DNA from 4 places in the Ruegeria sp. SCP11 genome. Region 1 is predicted to be linked to each of the others. Evidence: riboswitches for the same ligand, from Rfam matches in the RefSeq annotation. Region 1 holds a riboswitch; each other region holds the start of a gene.
What was found. Region 1 has a riboswitch for cobalamin ahead of ABLN94_RS16110 (DUF1636 domain-containing protein). Riboswitches for the same ligand answer to the same signal wherever they lie in the genome.
Positions count from the first base shown of each region.

Region 1 (5,150 bases):
AATCCTGCGCGTTGACCTCTTCAGCCGACGGCGCCGCGCCCCATTGGGCCGTGAGCTTGGCGAACTTCAAAAGCCGTTCGGCTTTTTTGAACGAGGTTGGCGGAACAATCAGAGTGCTGACGCCTTTGCGCCCGGCACGTCCGGTCCGACCCGAACGGTGTAAAAGAGTTTCATGGCTGTTTGGCAGCTCGGCGTGAACCACAAGGTCCAAGTTCGGCAGATCAATCCCTCGCGCGGCGACATCAGTTGCCACACAGACCCGGGCGCGTCCGTCGCGCATCGCTTGCAGCGCATTTGAACGCTCGCCTTGGGTCAATTCACCGGACAAGGCCACAACCGAAAACCCGCGGTTCGACAAGCGGGCAGTCAGACGCCCAACCATGGCGCGGGTGTTGCAAAAGACGATGGCGTTTGGCGCCTCGTAATACCGCAATACGTTGATTATCGCGTTTTCTCCGTCACGTGGGGCGACCTTCAACGCACGGTACTCGATATCAGCGTGTTGTTTACGCTCGCTGACGGTGCTGACGCGTTCGGCATTCCGTTGGTACCGCGTCGCAAGATTGGCAATGGCACGGGGTACGGTGGCTGAAAACAGAAGGGTTTGCCGGTCTGTTGGCGTTTCTTCCAGAATAAACTCCAAATCCTCACGGAACCCGAGGTCGAGCATTTCGTCAGCCTCGTCCAGCACCACTGCACGCACCGCCGTCAGGTCGATCGAGCCGCGCGTGATGTGATCGCGCAGGCGTCCCGGTGTCGCTACAACGATATGTGCACCACGGGCCAGTGCCCGGCGTTCATCGCGCATGTCCATGCCGCCGACACAGGAGGTAATGAAGGCACCTGCATCCGCGTAAAGCCACCCAAGTTCACGTTTGACCTGCATGGCTAGCTCTCGCGTCGGGGCGATGACCAGTGCCAAAGGCGCACCGCTGGTGTCAAAGACCTCAGCATCACCCAATATGGTAGACGCGATGGCTAGGCCGAACCCGATGGTTTTCCCCGATCCGGTCTGGGCCGAGACCAGCAGATCCCGCCCTTGAAGTTCTGGTGCCGATACGGCCTCCTGAACTGGTGTGAGCGTGGTGTACCCTTTGCGTGCAAGGGCATCAGCAATTGTCTGTTTCATGGTTTGGCTCTTTTGGGTGCTGCGGCCACCCTCAGAGCGTCCAACAGACGGATCAACGTCGAAGCGCTGTCCATACTGAGAGAAGAACCGGATGTATAGGGTTGATAATTGTGGAGTGTGCGAAGACCACCGCATTTCGGCAAACAACGACCTATTTGTTTAAACCTCATAGAAACTGTTCGCAGTCTTGAAAAATCATTTGACCAAATTCCAGTTCTCGTGCACATCCTTCCTTCGATGGTTCCCGCTGGTGCTGCCACGGGATGAAAAGGGAATACGGTGAGGTTGGCCGACAGGCACCAAGTCCGTAACTGCCCCCGCAACTGTAAGCGGTGAGCGACGCCAAATACCCACTGGCCAATGGCCGGGAAGGGAGGCCAAGCATCGACCCGCAAGTCAGGAGACCTGCCATCGCGTATTTAACCAACCCGGGGCGGGGCGTCCTGGAAGGAGGCTTTGATGGCACGTTTGTCACGTGTGTACATTGTCGGCACCTTCTGCTCGCGCTTGGCAACAAGCGGAGTGGGCAATGCCGAAAAAACCTGATCATCACCTGCTGATTTGTTCGACGTGCAAAGGCGAAGACAAGGCCGAAGCGCTACGTACATCCTTACAGGGCAAACTGCCTTCGGGTTTCACTATTCGCAAAATTGCTTGCATGGCAGGCTGCGCACACCCAACGACAGTAGGGTTTCAGGCCCGTGGCAAGGCGCAATACCTGTTCGGTGATATTGAGACCGCACAGGATATCCGGGCTCTGGCTGAGTTTGCTCAACAATTCCAAAACAGCACTGACGGGTGGACAAACGCGACAGACAGGCCGCGTCCATTGTACCGTAAGACTTTGTCGCGATTGCCCCGGATCGAGGCGGAGGAACGCTCATGACGACCTCATCTTTTTTGGTTGCCCGCGATCTTGAATACTATGCACTTAACGGGGACGTTTTGCTGCAACAGGCCTCATTCGAGTTAGGTGAAGGAGCTATTCTGGCCATCGCCGGGCCGAACGGTGCGGGCAAGACGACGCTTCTGAATCTCTTATGTGGTGCGGTTGATCTGGTGCTGGGGGATGTACTGGTCAAAGGGCACAGCCTCAAACAGATGACAGCGGTCGAACGTGCCCGAATGATTGCCGTGGTCAGTCAGCAGGAATTGCCGGACGGAAGGCTGTCGCTGTGGGAGTATGTCGCCTTGGGTCAGATACCAATCCGGTCTGACCGATCGGCCGAGGAACATGCCATTGAGCTCTCTAGAATATTGCAACTGACCGGTCTGGATGCGCTTGCGGACAAAAAGATGTCTGTTCTGTCCGGGGGCGAGCGTCAGCGTGCCCATATCGCACGCGCTCTGGCTCAGAACCCTTCGCTGCTGTTTCTGGACGAGCCGACAAATCATCTGGATCCGGACGCCAAGGGGAGGATGCTGTCCCTGGTCGCTGAATTAGGGATCACCGTGGTGATGATCGTCCACGATCTTGTCATGATCCCCGAATTTGCCACACACGTGGCGCTTATGAAATCCAGCCGTATCACCAGTTTTGGCCCGGTGGCCGAGGTGCTGACGCCTGAACACGTACGTGACACCTTTGGCGTCGATTACCTGTGCTTTCACCATGAAGGCCGCGTGATCCCGGCGCTGGATATCCGAAAAACCACTGTTTCAACTTGAACAAAGGAACATCCTCAGATGAAACACCTCTGGTCCGTGGCGTTGACCACTGCCATTGCAGGCGGCGCGTCCGCGCATGAAGTTATGGTCGACAATTGCGGCAAGCCGCTGGTGTTTGACGAGCAGCCCGAGCGTTTGGTCGTGCATGACATGAACATGACTGACATGGCCTTTGCGCTGGGTCTGCAAGACAAGATTGTCGGCCTGACCGGCATTACGGGTTGGTACAAGACCAGTCCTGAATTCGACACCCTGCGCGGAGATATCCCCGAACTGGCGCCTAAATACCCGACGGTAGAAAATCTCGTCGCGGTTGAGCCCGATATTTTCTTTGCCGGTTGGTACTATGGCATGAAGCCCGGCGGCGACGTGACGCCAGACACTTTGGAGCCGTTTGGCATCAAGACCATGATCCTGACTGAAAGCTGCGTGCATCTGGACAAAGAACGCCCCGAGGCCAGCATGGACCTGCTGTTCGATGACGTCCTGCGTCTGGGCAAAGTCATGCATGTAGAGGACAAGGCTGAGGAACTGGTGAAAGGCTGGAAAGACGAGCTGGCGGCCCTTGAGTCCCAAACGGCGGATCTTCCCAAGCCCCGCGTCTTCCTACTGGACGGCCCGGCGGATGCACCTTTCACCGCGGGCAAGTTTGCCATTCCTGACGCAATGATTGCAGCTGCTGGTGGTGAAAACGTCACCCATGACATGGACACCAGTTGGGGCCGCACCTCGTGGGAGGCCGTAGCTGCCTCGAATCCTGAGTTCCTGGTATTGCTGGACTATCAAACCGGGAATGGCGCCGAGGATACGTTTAAGTTTCTGCAGGAACACCCGGTGATGTCTGAAACAGATGCGGTCAAGAACGAACGTTGGATCGGCCTGCGTTACGAAGAGCTGACCCCCGGACCGGCAAACATTGCGGCGATCTCGAAAATGGTTCAGGCCATGCATCCGGGCATCAACTGATATGGGCCGATTTGGCTTTGTACTTATGCTGGGGGCGGTCGTATTGACCGCCCTTTTGCTGATTTCAACCGTGTACGGCACAACGGCCATTCCTGCCGTAGATGCGTTCGACGCGGTGTTGCTAGGTACTGGGCTGGTTCAAGGAGATATGGAACCTGCGCATCGTATTGTCTTTGACTTGCGTTTGCCGCGCGCCTTGTTTGCTGCGGTGATCGGTGCCGGTTTGGGCATTGTCGGCGTTGTCCTGCAAACAACCACCCGCAACGATCTGGCTGATCCGTTTCTGTTCGGCCTGTCCTCGGGTGCCGCAGCCGGAGCGGTGTTTGTCATCACGGTGACCGGCGATCTTCTCGGTTTCTGGACCTTGCCGTTGGCTGCGTTTTGTGGGGGCATCATCGCCTCGGGAATTGTACTGGCACTTGTGCACGCACTACGAACAAGTGCGCCAGAAAAACTGATCCTTGCAGGTCTGGCAGTATCATTCCTGTTCTCCGCCATCACAAATTATTTGATTTTCGCGGGCGATAGTCGTGCCGCGCATTCGGTCATCTTCTGGATGCTGGGCGGCCTTGGTCTGGCCCGATGGGAGACCTTTCCGCTCGTCGGTGTCGGACTTTTGCTGATCCTGACTTATTCGCTGTATCGCAGTCGTTGGCTGGATGCCTTGTTGACCGGAGACGTGACGGCGTCGACGCTGGGTGTTCCGGTGCAGAGCCTGCGCTTCAGCATGTTTTTCGTTGCGGCTTTGGCAACCGCGGTCTTTGTCTCCGTAGCAGGCGTGATTGGGTTTGTCGGCCTGATGGTTCCCCATATCGCCCGAGGGATCGCTGGGCCCCTGCATAGCCGGCTGTTGCCAACAGCGGCCTTGGTCGGAGCGGCGTTGTTAACGGGTTCGGATATTCTAAGTAGGCTCTTGCTGGCCCCGCAGGAACTTCCAGTTGGAATCGTGACAACCTCGATCGGATCGGTTTTCGTGTTTTTGTTGCTGTTCCGAACGGCGCGACATCAAAGAAGGTGAAGGTTGGAAACCACCCTTTTCGCTGGGATCAGGCCCCCAGTTTTGTCGAAGGTTGGCATGAATTACTGTTCCAATAGCGAGTGGTGAACATGTCTGATCATGTTCGGCAAACAGAAGCACTGGCAAAGTGTTGCAACACGATACAATCGCTGTACAAATGCCTTCCGCTCACGCATCCCAGTCGCGGCAATCGTCATAGCTGAGAATGAGTCCCGAGCCTGGGATATAGGGATGAGCGACAGGTCGGGCTGCGGGTCAGCGAAATGCGGGCAGCTTTTGCCTGTCGCGCAAGGGCAGGCGGACTTACTGTAGTCTATCAAATTGCAGTCCAATTAGGCTCTGGGACGGTTCCAACGGGATTGGCCTTTT
Region 1 covers NZ_JBDZYG010000010.1:90,397-95,546, forward strand. Annotated here, with positions in the region: gene ABLN94_RS16105 (DEAD/DEAH box helicase) at 1-1,129, opposite strand, end outside; cobalamin riboswitch at 1,351-1,556, shown strand; gene ABLN94_RS16110 (DUF1636 domain-containing protein) at 1,659-2,015, shown strand; gene ABLN94_RS16115 (ABC transporter ATP-binding protein) at 2,012-2,797, shown strand; gene ABLN94_RS16120 (ABC transporter substrate-binding protein) at 2,816-3,763, shown strand; gene ABLN94_RS16125 (FecCD family ABC transporter permease) at 3,807-4,781, shown strand.

Region 2 (5,150 bases), on a different contig from region 1:
ATTTGCCGGGCAGCCATTCCAACGTGCCGTGCGCTCCGATATGGATCAGCGCATCCACACCGAGGCCCTTACGCAGCCAAAGATAGAAGGCCACATAGCTGTGGCGCGGGGTGCGCGACAGGTCGTGATAGTCGTCATCGCGCAATTCTGGAGTGCCACGTTCGGGTTGCAGCGCGACCAGTGCTTTTCCGCGTCTCAGGGCGGTAAACTGGAATGCGTCGTTTGCAAAGGTGAGATCGTCCTCGGGGCGACCCCAGACAGTTTGCAGGTCCGCACGCAGTTGCTCTGGCAATTCCGCCAGAGCCGTCTGGTAGTCTTTCAGCGGCCAAGAAATTCGGGCATCCAATAGTGCCTCGGCAATCGGTTCGGTAGGCGCAGTGTCATATCCTTCGCCTTGCAGGTCGGACAGCATCGCCTCAGCCGAAGCCAGAGCATCCAAGCCTACTGCATGGGCCATCTGCCAGTCTTTGCCCGGATAAGTAGAGAGAACCAGCGCCGGAACCTGTTTCTCTTTTGGTTTGTCGTTCAAGCTCAGCCAGCCGGTCACACGGTCGATGATCGCGTCGATCCGCTCGGGTTCGGCCCGGTGGGCAAAGCGCGAGTATTCGAGGTCAGGATCGCGCCTGCCAGGTTCTTTGAAGGACGCGACGCCCGCTGATATGCGCCCATCCACTTCGGGCAGAACCACATGCATCGCCAGGTCGGCGGGCGAGAGGCCGCGTTCCGCCTCGGTCCAGGCCTTGCGGCGCGAGGTTGCGAGGGCGACCTGAAACACCGGCACATTGGCGGCGTCCAGCGGCGAGATGCCCGACGCGCCTTTGCCCGAAAACGAAGTGGCGTTGATGATGGCCGACGGGGCTAGCGCTGCAACATGCTCGCGTAGCCAGTCGGCGGCGGCTGGAGCTTTCAGGGACGGGGCGAATATGCCAATGGCCTCGAGTCCTCGGGCGCGCAGGCTTCTGATCAGCGCGGCGACCGGGGCGGTGTCGGCAGAAGTCAGATAGGCGCGGTAGAACGTAACCAGAATGCGTTTTGCGTCATCAGAAAACGCCGTGTCGACCGGAATAACGCCACGATCAGGGCACCAAGCGCCGTACTCTGGGAGGGTTTTGGCTCCCATCACCGGCCCGGCGTAAAGACCGGCCGCCAGCGCCATCTGTGCCAAAGCGGCCTGCGCTGCAACTTCGCCGCCGGTATCGCATAGATGCGTCAGTCGGCGCAGCGTCGAGACGGGCAGGGTAGAGTAGTCGTCCAGCCGCGTGTCCTCGCGCCCGTCGGCTGGTAGTACGGCCAAAGCGATGCCCTTGGCCTGTGCCAACGTCAGAACCTGCTGCAAGCCATAGGACCAATAGGGCACCCCACCGATTAAGCGGATCAAAATACCCTTGGCCCCCTCTAGCGTCTGTTCGACATAGGTGTCGACGGACAGCGGGTGTTTCAACGCCGTCAGGTTAGCCAGCCGCATCGTTGGCATACGACCCTCGGACCCGCCCCCGCGATGCCAGCCTGCCGCGAATGCGCCTAGGTCGCTGTCAGAGAACGACAGCACCACCAAATCCGCCGGGCTTTGGCCCAGATCGGTTGGAGTCTCTGTTTCCTCTAACCCGTGGCTCTCGCGGAAGACGACATGCATGGCTTACTCTGCAGCCTCGGTCACACCAACAAGGATATCACGGATTTCGGCCTCTTTGATATCGTCATGCTCGGCGATGACCACCAGACGCGAGCGGCGTTTTTCGCCGGATGCCCAAGGGCGGTCGTACTGGTGACGGACGCGAGCGCCTACGGCCTGGACCAGCAGGCGCATCGGTTTGCCGGCAACTGCCGCGTAGCCTTTGACGCGCAGGATGTTCAGCTCTTTAGCCAGACGTTCGATTTTGGCAACTAGGTCAGCCGGGTCAGTCTGTTCCGGCAGCTCAACGATGATGCTTTCGAAATCGTCATGTTCGTGGTCGTGGTGGCCGTCGTGATGCGACGGGCGGGCGTCCATGTCATCCTCGGCTGCGGCTTCCAGACCCAGAACGACGCGCACGTCCACGGCGCCTTCAGCCACTTCCACGACGGGCAGGGGGCGTGGGGCCTCGGCGGCGATGACTTCCTTGGCTTTGGCCACACCTTCGGGACCGGCCAGATCGGGCTTGGTCAGCAGGATGATGTCGGCGCAGGAGATCTGGTCCTCGAACACCTCGGACAGGGGTGTTTCGTGGTCGATCGAGTCATCGGCCAGGCGCTGGGCGTCCACGGCCTCGACATTCGGGGCGAAGCGACCTGCGGCGACGGCCTCGGCATCGGCCAGAGCGATCACGCCATCCACGGTGATCTTCGACCGGATATCCGGCCAGTCGAACGCTTTCAGCAGCGGCTTGGGCAGGGCGAGGCCGGAGGTTTCGATCAGGATGTGATCCGGGCGCGGTTCCAGCGCCATCAGTGCTTCGATGGTCGGAATGAAATCATCGGCCACGGTGCAGCAGATGCAGCCGTTCGCCAGTTCCATGATGTTTTCCGCCGGGCAATCCGGGATGGCGCAGGATTTCAGGATGTCGCCATCGACGCCCACATCGCCAAATTCGTTGACCACCACGGCCAGACGCTTGCCCTGCGGGTTCTGCATCAGGTGCTTGACCAGAGTGGTTTTACCCGAGCCCAGAAAGCCGGTGATCACAGTGACGGGGAGTTTCTCGAGGTTGCTCATTTCAGGGCTCCAATCGGGGGAATTCGGGCCGCACAGTTTTTGCGGAAATGTTCGGGGCGCTCGCGCCATTTGACCAAGCCGTCCTCAGTCGCGAGGTACTTGGTGGCACCTTCGACAATGGTTTCGACATGGTCGTTTTCGTTGAGGTGTTCGTAGACAAAGGTCCAGCGATCCGGCCCACCGCGCAGCACGATGGAACAGCCTTCATCACAGTTCGACAGGCATTCCACGGCTTTCAATGTGATGCCCTCGGGCAGATCCGCTTGTTCCAACGCTTTGTGAAGCAAGGTGCCGGGCCGTCGCGCGTCGTCCTCGACGGGCAGGCCGCGGCGGCACGTGGTACAGACCAGCAACTCGACTGGTGCGGTCACGGTCATGTCTCTCATCCCCCAAATCCTCATTGCGGGGGACGGGGTTTCATGCGGGCCACGTGTTGCGACATGGACCCGACACCGGAACACCCCGCCCGGATTCATCTTCGGGTGCTGGCAGGTCTCCCGGCTTGCGGATGTCAGAGGCGGGCCTCTGTCGGATGTCCCGCCTTCCCGGCCTTTTGGGCCAGTGGCTTTGGGCACCCTCTCCGGTCACGGTCGCGGGGGCGGCTGCGTTTGGCGGAAGATCCGTTGACGCATTCCCTTTTCATCCATCAAGTGATGGACACCAACGCACCGGACATGCGGCACGGGCAGGGGGCTTGTCAAGCGCGAGGGGTAAGACGAAATCGTTCAGATCAGAAAAGCGACTAGGTTGTGTCAACCAGCGGCATCCGAGGCCAGCCGATCCCGCAGCCAGGCGCAAAATAAACCCGCCGCCGCCGACGGGTGGGCGGCTCCTTGAGCGCTGATCAAGTAATGCGATTGGGCAAAGGGAATCGCTGGGCCCGCGATGTCTAGCGGTGCACCCTGCCGGATCGCGTTTCTGGCGAAACGCTCCAACATCGTCGCGTAGCCCGCACCTGCCATAACAAGCTGCAGCGCGGCTACCGAAGTGTCTACCGAGTGCTGAGGGGGCTGATGCGTCGCTGTGATACCGTTGGCCTGAAAATACCGCGTCCAGTTGTCCTCATATCCAAGGATGTGGATGAGCGGGCTTTTCGGCAGGCCGCTCAGATCCGCTGAACCGTTATCAGCCCGACATACTGGTACAAGATATTCGTCGGTCAGTTTCTCGGCTCGAACACCGGGCCAGTCGCCATAACCCAGCCGGATTTCCACATCCACATCAGCGGGGGCGACACTGTCGTTCCAGATGTGCGAGATCAGACGAACGGGGATATCGGGGTGTTGCGCGGTAAAATCAGGCAGTTCCGCAGCTATCCAGTAAGTTGCCGTTGAGATCGCCGCCCGGATCGTCAAGGTCTGGCGCGAAGCGGGGCCGAACAGGCTGTTGGTGGACAGAGCGATGTCGGCCAATGCACGTCGCACCGTCAAAGAATAGGACTGCCCCAACTCGGTAAGCTCCAGCCGACGCGCGTTCCGGGTAAACAGTTTTTGCCCCAGTTCAGCCTCAAGCGAGCGGATATGCAGAGAGACGGCAGTCTGTGTCAGGCCAAGCTCACGCGCAGTGGTGGTAAAGTTCAGATGCCGAGCTGCGGATTCGAAGCTGCGCAACCATGCGGGATTTGGCAGACGGTCCATTGATCACCAAATTATTTTGACCATTACGTGCCGTATTATTCATTTTTGTTTCCGGCAGGCAACAAGGATACTCGGCCAAAATGCGACCGTCAGGAGGGAAATATGAAAGTCGGATTTATCGGTTTGGGGAATGTTGGCGGCAAACTCTCGTGCTCGCTGTTGCGCAACGGAGTTGATCTGACGGTTCATGATCTGAATCCTGATCTGTTGGCCGAGTTCGTGGCCCAAGGCGCTAAGGCCGCTGAAAGCCCGGCACAGATGATGCGGGATTGCAACGCGGTCATCACCTGTCTGCCGTCACCCGCAGCTTCGGACGCGGTGATGCAAGAGATGTTGCCCGAGGTCGGACCGGGCAAAATCTGGATGGAGATGTCGACCACTGACGAAGCTGAAGCCAAACGCCTTGGTGCCATGGTTATCGAACGCGGAGGCGCGGCGGTCGACTGCCCCGTATCCGGGGGGTGCCATCGGGCGGCTACCGGCAATATCTCGATCTTCGCGGGATGTGACCGAGAGACCTTTGAGCAAATCCTGCCTTTCCTGACCACAATGGGTCGGCGCGTGCTCCATACCGGTGAGTTAGGCTCAGCGTCGGTTTTGAAAGTACTGACAAACTATCTGGCTACCGCCAACCTGATCACCTGCGCCGAAGCCCTAGTAACGGCCAAGGCCGCGGGCATGGACCTCAACACGACCTATGAGGCGATCAAGATTTCCTCGGGCACCTCGTTCGTGCATGAGACAGAGAGTCAGGTCATTCTGAACGGCTCGCGGGATATCTCCTTTACGATGGATCTGGTGAAAAAGGACATTGGCCTGTT
Region 2 covers NZ_JBDZYG010000001.1:65,690-70,839, forward strand. Annotated here, with positions in the region: gene cobN (cobaltochelatase subunit CobN) at 1-1,633, opposite strand, end outside; gene cobW (cobalamin biosynthesis protein CobW) at 1,637-2,692, opposite strand; gene ABLN94_RS00325 (DUF1636 domain-containing protein) at 2,689-3,069, opposite strand; cobalamin riboswitch at 3,163-3,372, opposite strand; gene ABLN94_RS00330 (LysR substrate-binding domain-containing protein) at 3,445-4,329, opposite strand; gene ABLN94_RS00335 (NAD(P)-dependent oxidoreductase) at 4,432-5,150, shown strand, end outside.
Region 2: it holds a riboswitch for cobalamin, as region 1 does, so the genes downstream of both, ABLN94_RS00325 (DUF1636 domain-containing protein) here and ABLN94_RS16110 (DUF1636 domain-containing protein) in region 1, are expected to answer to the same signal.

Region 3 (5,150 bases), on a different contig from region 1:
AGATCAGAGTGTCGGACCAGGTCTCAAAGCCCAGACCGTTGACAAAGATAATGTCCGCTTCGGCCACGGCTTTCGCGTCGGCAACCGACGGCTGGTAGACATGCGCGTCAGCGTCGGGGCCGACAATGGTCGTCACAGTGGCCAGTTCGCCGACAACCTCTTCGACCATGTCGCCGAGGATCGAGAAGCTGGCGACGATTTTCACATCGTCCTCACCAGCCACAGCCGGAAACGCGACCAGAGCCAGAGATGCCGAGGCGATACCGGCATAGAGGGATTTCGTAAGAGTCATTGTGCTCTCTCTTCTTGTGGAACTTGCGCAACGGGGAGGTCTTTTGAAACGGACGGTTTGCGCAGCCGTCTGCCAAAGCCAAGCGGACCGAAGATGGCCGAGATCAGGAAAAACGCGCCTGCCACCAGCACAATTGCCGGGCCCGAGGGCGTGTCGGGGAACAGGTAGGATAGGGTTAAGCCGATCCAACAGCTGGACAGGGCGAAGACAAAGCCCAAAATCAGCTGCGACGTAATCGTACTGGCCCAATAGCGTGCCGCGGTCGCAGGCAGGATCATCAGGCCAACAGCCATCAGTGTACCCAGCGTCTTGAACGCAGCCAGCAGGTTCAGGACCAGCAGCAGCATGAACCCTTGATCGACCAGCCAAGGGCGGCGCGTCTGGGTTTCAAAAAACACCGGATCGCAAGTGCTGACGATCAAGGGCCGCAGGAGGAAGGCAAAGGCTACCAACGTTACCGTGGCAACTCCGGCCACAAGCAACAACGAGGCATCATCGATCCCGAGGATCGAGCCAAAAAGGAAGCTCTTCAGCGGAACGGCAGAGCCCGCAGCCGACAGAATGAAGATCCCCACCGCCAGTGCGATCAGGTAAAGCGAGGCGAGACTTGCATCGCTGCGCAGGATGGTTCGGCGCGCCAAAAATGCCGTCAAAATGGCGACGCCGACGCCAGCGATCAGCCCGCCAACCAGCAGCGACATAACCGACAGACCTGCGGTGACAAAGCCGATGACGATACCGGGCGTGATCGCATGAGCCATCGCCTCACCCGCCAGCGACAGGCGGCGCAGCACAAGGAATGCACCTACTGGTGCGACCGAGGCCGACAGAACCGTAGTCACCACGAAGGCGCGGCGCATGAAGGCAAAGCTCCACATTTCAGTGAGGAGGTCATACATGCGCGTTCTCCGCTGGGGATGGGTTGCTCCGGAACATCCAAGAGGCTTGGCTCTCGGACAGATATCCCTGCGCGACCAGCCGGTCCGGGGTCAGGACGTCATTCACCTGACCATGGGCTGCTTCCTGTCCACCCAACAGCAGGGCGTGGCTACAATGATCCAGAACCGACGACAGATCATGCACCACCAGCACCACGGCGCGGCCTTCGTCTCGCCACCGACGGATGATTGACAGCAGATGCGCCTCGGTACTTTGGTCCACAGCGGCAAAGGGCTCGTCCAGCAGGATCAGAGGGGCGTCCTGCATGATCACGCGCGCGAACAAAGCGCGCTGAAGTTGACCGCCCGACAGCATGTGCAACGGACGATCGGCAATATCCAGCACCCCGGCCTCGTCCAGTGCTGCCGTCATCCGCTCGCGCGCGGCGCTGTCCAGCCCGGAGCGGTAGCCAAAGCCGCGCCACGCACCCATTGCGGCAAGGTCGCGTACGCGGATCGGAAAGCGTCTGTCGAACTCAGTCATCTGCGCCAAGTAGCCAACTTCAGCGGGGCGGCCCTTGGGCCAGTTCAAACTGCCAGATAGTGGGTCCATCAGCCCCAGCAGCATTTTGACAAAGGTGCTTTTGCCCGACCCATTGGCCCCCAGAACGGCCAGAGTCGTGCCAGCATCGATATCCATGGACAGACGACGGAACAACGTCAGGTCGGTGTATCCAAGGCTCAGATCGCGGATTTGCAGAACAGCCGACATCAAATCACCGCGTAGATCATAAGCCACAACAGCGCAGACAGGGCCAGAGCGCCCGCAACCAGCACCGGTATGCTGAATTCCGTCAAACAGCGACCCCGCTGCGACCCGGCGTCCAGATCGGTTGCGCGCCGGTTCATCGGGTTTCCCCTGCGACTAATACGGACAGGTGATCGATTGGCTTTAATAAGGCGACAATGACCCCACGAGTTATACAGGGCCGGGCTTCAAGTTTCTGCAATGGCACAAGCATCGCCTCCTCCATTCGGACGAGGGGAAAGCGAGTGCAAGGCTTTGGACGGCGGAGGCCGTTTTAAACATTGTCATCTCCCTCTGGGACACCCCGCCCAGGTTCATTCATAGTCGGATGGCAGGTCTCCTGACTTGCGGGTCGACGCTGTCCCGATCCTTCCCAGGCGTTTGCCCAGTGGACGATCTCGGGTCGCTCACCGCCTACAGTTGCGGGGGCAGTCACGGATTTGGCCTTTGCAACAGGGCCGCACCGTATTCCCTTTTATCCCGTCCCGCAGGTTGCGGTTGGGAACCATCGCGGGCGACAAAACACAAACCGGGTTGATTCGACAAGAGCGTGCCTTAAGTTTTGGCCCTTTACTGCGCTAGACGTGTATCCTGGAAAAAAGAAAACAGCGCCATACTTACACAGCATATCAACAATTCAATTTCTCAAACCACAATATGATGTTGCTTCTGTTTTTCGGTTCCTGTCGAAAGCTAAGAGGGAAACCGGTGAAACGCCGGCGCTGCCTCCGCAACTGCAAGCGGAGAGTTCGGCTGAATACGCCACTGAAAGCGTGCTTTTGGGAAGGCCAGTTTGAACGATTATCCGCAAGCCAGGAGACCTGCCGCAGGCAAGAATGATAACCGCGAACGGAGGGTTCGGGGTGTACTTAGGGCTCATTTCGCCCGTGGCGTCCTCGGCTTTGATTAAAAGGATAGAGGGCAATGAGCATTACCGTATATTCCAAACCCGCTTGCGTACAATGCACCGGGACTACCCGCGCGCTGGATGCAAAAGGCATCATCTATGACGTCGTAGAACTGACCGAGGATCACAGCGCCATGATCCACCTGACCGAGCTCAGTTATCGTCAGGCACCTGTGTTTGTTGCCGACAGTGATCATTGGTCGGGCTTCCTTTCCGACATGATTGCCCAACTGGCCTGACCTATGACAGCGCCGATCTCGGCGCTGGTCTGTTCTCATTGAAATCGGGACACACCCACCGCCTTGTGACGCGGCTGGGCCTGCCGTTCTTACGCATTCCGATGAAAACTGACCGGCTGCCACACACCGCAGACCGATTTGAACTGATCTGCCCGACCTATGCCGATGGCGAAGGCCGTGGCGCAGTGCCCAAACAAGTCATCCGGTTTCTGAACGACCCGACCAAGCGCGCGGAATCGAGGGGGGTGATCGGCACGGGTAATCGCAATTTCGGTGTGACCCATGCTTTGGCCGGTCGCATCACCGCCCAGAAATGCAACGTGCCGCTGCTCTATTCCTTCGAATTGGCCGGCGCCAACACCGACATCGCCCGCGTTCGCGCAGGGCTTGAAAAACTAGGAGACATCTATGCTCGACAGCAGCGTAAACGAGCAGGACTATCACGCGCTGAACGCGATGCTGAACCTCTATGATGGTGAGGGGAAGATCTGCTTTGATGCCGACCGCATGGCCGCGGTGTCCGAGATGTCGACTATTGATTCGGTGCCGTCTGTGCGCCGTGGCAACGATGAAAGCCACTCGATTGGTCGGGGGCAGATGATCAAACCCAAACTGATCGAGCTTCGGCGTAGACCAAGCGAAAGACTTGAGGCCTGGTTCGATTGCCCAATCACTTGGAATGCGCCACGTGCTAGCCTTGTCTTTGACAAAGCCGATTTGAAGGCACCGTTATCCAGCCACAACTGCGAATTTCAGGCAATGCTGGACGTTGCGCCTGAGGCCGATTTGAACAAGGCCGAGAAGACTACATCGTTGGCCGACCAAGTGCGCTGACACCTGCGCCGCGCGCTGACCGCCGGCCGTCCAAGGATGCACAGTATCGCGCGTGAGATGGCCGTCAGTGAACGCTCCTTGCAGCGGCACCTCAAGGGCGAAGGTTACAGCTTCAAATCTCTTCTTTCCGACACCTGGCATCAGTTGGCACGGGAGTATCCGGCTGCGCCGGACTTCGTCATCAGTTAGGTTGCATTTTTGCTTGGGCGGGCCACGGCGTGATCAGCTTCGCGGTTGACCCTGGGGGGCATTCAAACAGAGCCTGGTCGCGGTCTTGAACCAGAATTGCAGCAACAATTCGGGCAGTTGATCAAAGACTACCCGGGCATCTGGAAGACCATCTCGCAAGGCGCAGCAACTTATTGCTGGGCCTCGACAACGCCCGATCTTCGCGGCAAGACCGGCCTGTATTTGGAAGGCCGCCATGTCGCCGAACCAACAACCGGCGATCCGTTGCAAGGGGGACATTCGGACTACGCGTATGACAAAATGAGTGCCAAAAAGCTTTGGGACATATCCATCGAGGTGTTGGGCACACAGTTCTGATCGCTAACTGATATCGGTTGTCGGCTGGCTATATGGGCCTCCAGCCACTCCACCAGTTCTTTTCTACACGGTTGGCAGGCGATCTTGCGAGTAGAGGTCTGAAAGTCGACCTTGGAGTAACCGAACCGTATTTTCGTTCGAGCACGTTTTTCTGGAACTGCCTGTAATCCGCGGTGATTGGCTGATTTGCGGGAGAAACTTGTATGGACTCTAGTGCATTCAGTGCAAAGATTGGGCTACGGGTTTGTATCTCCGTAAAGAGAGTTTTTCTACCGAGTCTCGACCTCACATCCGATATGACCCCGGTGTTCGGTTTGTCCATTTTCGGAAAGCCCTATGAAAGTTCGCCGGGGCCGAGAAGCCAGTGTCAAACGCAATTTGATCTATACTGTCCGTGCTTTGCTGAAGTGAACGGATCGCGATGTCGCGGCGTAGGGCATCTTTAATCTCCTGAAAGGATGTGCCCTCGTCTTTCAGGCGTCTGTTCAGGGTTCGAGGCGTCATTTTCAGGGCGCGGGCGGCATCCGGAAGCTGGCAAGCCTGCCATGTCGCTCCGTAAAGAAAAGCTCGGACGCGAAGGCTGTTTGTATGGGCACGCGAACCGGTAAATATCCAATCGAGCGGTGCGCGTTCAAGGAACACAGAC
Region 3 covers NZ_JBDZYG010000009.1:189,269-194,418, reverse strand. Annotated here, with positions in the region: gene ABLN94_RS15595 (metal ABC transporter solute-binding protein, Zn/Mn family) at 1-292, opposite strand, end outside; gene ABLN94_RS15590 (metal ABC transporter permease) at 289-1,191, opposite strand; gene ABLN94_RS15585 (metal ABC transporter ATP-binding protein) at 1,184-1,942, opposite strand; gene ABLN94_RS15580 (hypothetical protein) at 1,942-2,079, opposite strand; cobalamin riboswitch at 2,292-2,503, opposite strand; cobalamin riboswitch at 2,639-2,821, shown strand; gene ABLN94_RS15575 (glutaredoxin domain-containing protein) at 2,903-3,124, shown strand; gene nrdI (class Ib ribonucleoside-diphosphate reductase assembly flavoprotein NrdI) at 3,121-3,597, shown strand; gene ABLN94_RS15565 (AraC family transcriptional regulator ligand-binding domain-containing protein) at 3,533-3,958, shown strand; gene ABLN94_RS15560 (hypothetical protein) at 4,244-4,504, shown strand; gene ABLN94_RS15555 (AraC family transcriptional regulator) at 4,790-5,150, opposite strand, start outside.
Region 3: it holds a riboswitch for cobalamin, as region 1 does, so the genes downstream of both, ABLN94_RS15575 (glutaredoxin domain-containing protein) here and ABLN94_RS16110 (DUF1636 domain-containing protein) in region 1, are expected to answer to the same signal.

Region 4 (5,150 bases), on a different contig from region 1:
TTTCGTTGAGCATGATAACCCAAGCAATTGTCGTCAGCGCAAAACTGCCTGTCAGCCACCATTTGAGGCGGTCGAGCGAACTACGGCGATACGCGACGATGCCAGAGAGAATAAGCAGAGCCGTCGAACCGCCAAGCCCGCAATAACTCGCGGCGGCGATCTTGCCAAATACGGCCAACCAGCTCCCTCCCAAGCCAAGTAAAATCAATGCCATCGGCAAGATGCAGCAGGTCGCAACGCCAAATGCGGTAAACGATCCAAGAAAACTCGCCCCTACAAATTTACTCATAGTCAGCTTTCTCCAACTTTGACGATCTCGAGCGGAAGCCGGTTCGGCTTCTTCGATTTTTGCTTCGTGCGGTTTGCGAAATTCGACATCATGACAGACAAATTGCATCCTGTAGTGGCTACAGGTTCAAGGGAAAGGTCATCACATGATTGCCATTGGCGAAGGGGCGAGATTGACCGGCCTGTCGGTCGAGGCGATCCGCTACTACGAACGGGACGGCATAGTCGAGAAAGCCGGTCGAACCGCCTCGGGGCGCCGCGCTTACACGGAACGGGAAGTATCCGAGCTTAGATTCATCAAACGCTGCCGCGATCTTGGCTTTACTATTCAGGATGCATGCGCACTTCGCGAATTGTCCAAAGCGCTCGAGCAAGCTTGTCGTGACGTCGAAGACGTCGCAACAAGACACCTTGAAAACGTCAGGTCAAAAATCGCCGCTCTCCAACGGCTGGAGCAAGCATTGGCAGAATTTGTGCAGACTTGCACTGAGGGAGCAGCATCATGCCCCCTGCTAACGGCGTTGCTCAACGAACCTGTCGTCAAAGATGTCATTAGCGGCCACTAATTGCAGCGCCCGGAAAAACCGAAACTGGCTACCTCAGCTTGTGGAGGAGCGGCTTTATTGTCCCGGTATTCCGTAACCCTCAGCGATGACGGCCGATCTCTGTTGTATTTTTGTTGAATGAAAGAATTGCGATCAGCTTACCCTCTAGTTCGCGCCGTTAGCTATACCGGACCGGTGATGGCGTGGATGCTCTGATGCTGTCAACTAAGTAAGAAATACCATAGAATCTGCAAATTTTTGCCGCTTTGCCCCTAGAGGCTAGGAAGCTGTTGCAATGCATCAAAACACATGAAGGCTTGCGATAGAGCACTCTTGGACTAGCAATTACGGAACCTTAGAGAAACGAGCATGGGGAAGGCAGATATGACAAATCCCACTTTAGTTCAGAGAAGGTTTTCGAAAAAGCTGTCGGGTCATCTATCAATGGTCTGTTTTATATGCAGCTATTTTGTCTCTGCCGCTGCATTGCAAGCCTCTGAGCTTCCCTTGATCGATCTTGATAGAAAGATTGAAGCGCCGTCGGGGGCCAAATCACTATGCAATGATTACTCTTGGGCGTGCGCGAAAACTCGTAGTTCTGGACTGTCCGAGGCGCAGGAAAAGCAGATCGTTAAAACGATCAACATGCGCGTCAATCGGAGGATTCACGCCGTTTCGGATCAAAGCCAATATGGAACAAAGGAATACTGGACATTGCCGACGCAAGGGTCAGGAGATTGCGAAGACTTTGCTTTGCAAAAGAAGTTTGAACTTGTGCAGAATGGTTTGGATCCTACGAAGCTACTAATTGCGACTGTCTTGGACACCAATCGCAATGGCCATGCTGTTCTTGTCTATCGCTCGAGTGAAGGCGACTTGGTTCTGGACAATGTTACCAACAGGATCAAAACGTGGAAAGAAACTAGGTATCTATTCCTAAGAATACAGGACCCACTACACCCTGACCGTTGGGTGCAGGTTTTTAGCGGCTAAAAGCAAATGTGGCGCGCCCTCGAGACGCGCCACAATAAGCTTTGGTCCTGCGACTACCAGTTGTTTCGCGGCAACCCCAGTTTAGGGCACCGCTTCAAACTTTGGTCAAGCTTCCGCAGCGTTGTACAAGCGCGGAGTCACCAGACCTGTGCTGTTCAAACCGCGCATCGCCTTGGCTGCCGCAAGCACTGCTAGATCAGCAATCGGCTCGATGACTATTACCAGCATATAGGCACCGCCAAAGGACAGAACCGACGCCATAGTTTCAGCACCAAATCCCTGGCCGTAGAAAGCCCAGAACGCAACCCATGCGACTACTCCCCCCTGATACATCGCACTCAGGGCAAGAGCTTGGCCATATTTGAGGTCAACATATGCTGTACCGGGTGCAATGATGCGGCTGGCCAATGCTTGTAGCGCAAATAGCGGCACCAGCAGAGTGGTTAGGTTGATGAAGTACTGCGGAAGATCGAACGGGGCAAAAAACACCCCTTGAATCAGCAGACCGGCTGCCAATCCAAAAGCCGCGGGTGCAGCACCGAGAAGCAGGAACAGCGTCGACCCCAGAATGAAGTGGACTTCAGAGACACCAACCGGGAAGTGTGGCAGGACTTCAAAGAAAAGGAAGACACCAACGGTGGCGAGCACCGAGCGCATGACAAAAGATGCAGGTCCATTCGCACGCAATGTGGGAAACGTTTCTTTCGCTGCGTAAGTAGCCGCGCCTGCGGCGGTAACATAGGAAAGCGCGATTTTGGCACCATTCACGATGCCCGGTTCGATGTGCATTTTATTTCTCCCTACCGCCTCACCCGGCGGCTTGTCAGGTTGAATCGGCCGTAAGGCCGACAGATACAGTCTGGGCATAGCCCGGCGTTTTACGGCAGGTCTCCTGACTCGCGGGTGCTCGCTCCGCCAACCTTCCCGGTTCCATTACGAACCAGTGGTGTCTTGGCATCGCTCTCCGCTCACAGTTGCGGGGGCAGTTACGGAATTGGCGCCGTTAAAAACACCGAACCGTATTCCCTTTTAATCCTTTTGGCTTCCGCCATCAGGAACCGAAAACAATTCACCGCTACAATGGCGGCTTCGTTTCTGTCAATTGTCTTTGCGACCTAGTCCGAAGTAGACTCGACCGAAGTAGGGTTCACGCAACCGGCGACATGGTCGACTAGGTAAACCAAGTGTTACCTGAAACCTCTTGAAGCTCTAGCTGCTAGAGGCTTTAAGACTCGAATTTGATCGCGAAAATGCGATGCAAATACATTAAACTTGTGAACCAGGACGAGATCTATGCTGACAAGGCGCCATTTCATTCAATCAACCACTGCGCTGTTCTCCGCGTCTGCGGCCAGTCCATTGATCGCCAAAACATGGCCAACCTCGTCGCAAAAGACCTATTGGGACAGCCAGGTCACGCCATTTGATTACGATCCAGCGACCTCAAATCCATGGGGCGTTCATGACCGTTTTTTACCACGACGTGTCGTAGCAAATGATGGTTTGGTTCCTGGTGACATCCATGTCGATGCCGTCGCGCGCTATCTTTACCATATCGAGGAAGGCGGGACAGCAATGCGCTATGGCGTAGCGATCGCGCGTGGGAACCTTTACGAGCCCGGTACCTATGCTATCCGGCGCAAGGTCGAGTGGCCACATTGGACACCAACGGCTTCAATGATCGAGCGCAACCCCGAATACGCGGAATTTCGGGATGGCATGGAACCCGGGCCAAGTAATGCTCTCGGCTCTCGAGCCCTTTATCTATACGTTGGGGATCGAGATACTTATCTCAGAATCCACGGTACACCTCAGCCCAGAAGCATCGGTGGTCGCGCAAGTTCTGGATGTGTTAGAATGATCATGGCCCATATCAATGATCTCTACCCACATGTAAAAATCGGCTCGACCGCATACTTATACTCGGCCGAAGATAGCGTCACAGCCCGCTCATAAATTTTGGGCAGCGTAGGTGGACGTCGCTGCCCTCTTTTTTTATCAGGCGTCGCGCGCGGCGCAGATCGGAGCGCCATTCGTCGCGCGCAATGGTACCAATGTCGTCTCGACAGGTCCGCTGTGCTCATACCAGAAGCAATTGTCATCTGGTAAAAGGCGTGCCGTAGCCAGATCCTGCCCCGGCCCTGCCAGTGCAACGACAGAATCTGGCAGGTTACCTGGTTCGAATGCTTTGCTTTTGCCCCCTGTGAACTGGGCTGAGCAACCGGCAGTAATCGAGACTAACGTGATGGTAATTGCGATCCGTTTCTGCATTGACCTGTTCCAAATTTTTTACGTCTTCTGCGACTAGATTGCATTCACGCGGCCAGCCCGCAAGAAGGAATGAAGCATCAATATCGCGGGCAACGAACCGGATTGAAAAAAAAATTGAAAAAGGTATTGAAGCTCTAGTTACTGTAGGAACTATTTACAAAGGACCATAGAGATTCTTGAGGTCCAATCATGTCATCCGATACCCATAGCCACGACCATGGCCACGAAAACAAACATGGTCACCACGCATGCGGTAGCGGCGGGTGTGGCGACATCGCCCCCGCCGGTCCAATTCCTGAAGGTGGTAGAAGCTTTCAGGTCTCTGGCCTTGATTGCGCCGAAGAGGTGGCGATCCTGAACCGTGTCGTCGGCCCGAAAGCAGGTGGCGAAGAGCATCTTGCATTTGATGTGATCAACGGTCGGATGACACTTCTTGAAAGTGCTGCCAAGTTATCTGACGAAGATGTCATGATGCTGGTTGCCAGTACTGGTATGACCGCCAAACCATGGGATGACGGAAATGCCGCCCAGGACCAGGCGGCGCATATTGCACGTCAGCGGCGGTTCACCACTCTTAGCGGAGGGTTTTGGGCAGCGGGTTTTGGCTGGCACATTTTCGAAACCGGCATGGGCGGTGCGCTCGGGCTGTTCTCGGGACATGGTGAGGTTCCGATGCCTTTGCCCGAGGCAGCTTTGTTCGCGGTCGCGATCTTGTTTGGCGTCTGGCTGGTGGCCCCTAAGGCCTGGTCTTCGGCGCGTCGACTTTCGCCGGATATGAACCTTTTGATGGTTGTTGCCGTCGCTGGTGCCATCGCTCTGGGTGAGTTTTTTGAAGCCGCAACTGTAGCATTTTTCTTCTCGCTCTCTCTTTATCTGGAAAGCTGGAGTGTCGGACGTGCTCGGAACGCGGTATCCGCGCTGCTTGATCTGGCCCCCCCGACGGTTCGGCTGGTTCGTGCTGACGGTTCTGAGGCAACGGTCCCGGCGGCGGATGTCTTTGTCGGTGACAGCTTCATCGTTCGCGGTGGGGATCGCATTCCACTTGACGGGGAA
Region 4 covers NZ_JBDZYG010000021.1:34,346-39,495, forward strand. Annotated here, with positions in the region: gene ABLN94_RS22700 (hypothetical protein) at 1-289, opposite strand, end outside; gene ABLN94_RS22705 (MerR family DNA-binding protein) at 435-854, shown strand; gene ABLN94_RS22710 (transglutaminase-like cysteine peptidase) at 1,218-1,826, shown strand; gene ABLN94_RS22715 (energy-coupling factor ABC transporter permease) at 1,932-2,615, opposite strand; cobalamin riboswitch at 2,692-2,904, opposite strand; gene ABLN94_RS22720 (L,D-transpeptidase) at 3,120-3,782, shown strand; gene ABLN94_RS22725 (hypothetical protein) at 3,825-4,097, opposite strand; gene ABLN94_RS22730 (heavy metal translocating P-type ATPase) at 4,287-5,150, shown strand, end outside.
Region 4: it holds a riboswitch for cobalamin, as region 1 does, so the genes downstream of both, ABLN94_RS22715 (energy-coupling factor ABC transporter permease) here and ABLN94_RS16110 (DUF1636 domain-containing protein) in region 1, are expected to answer to the same signal.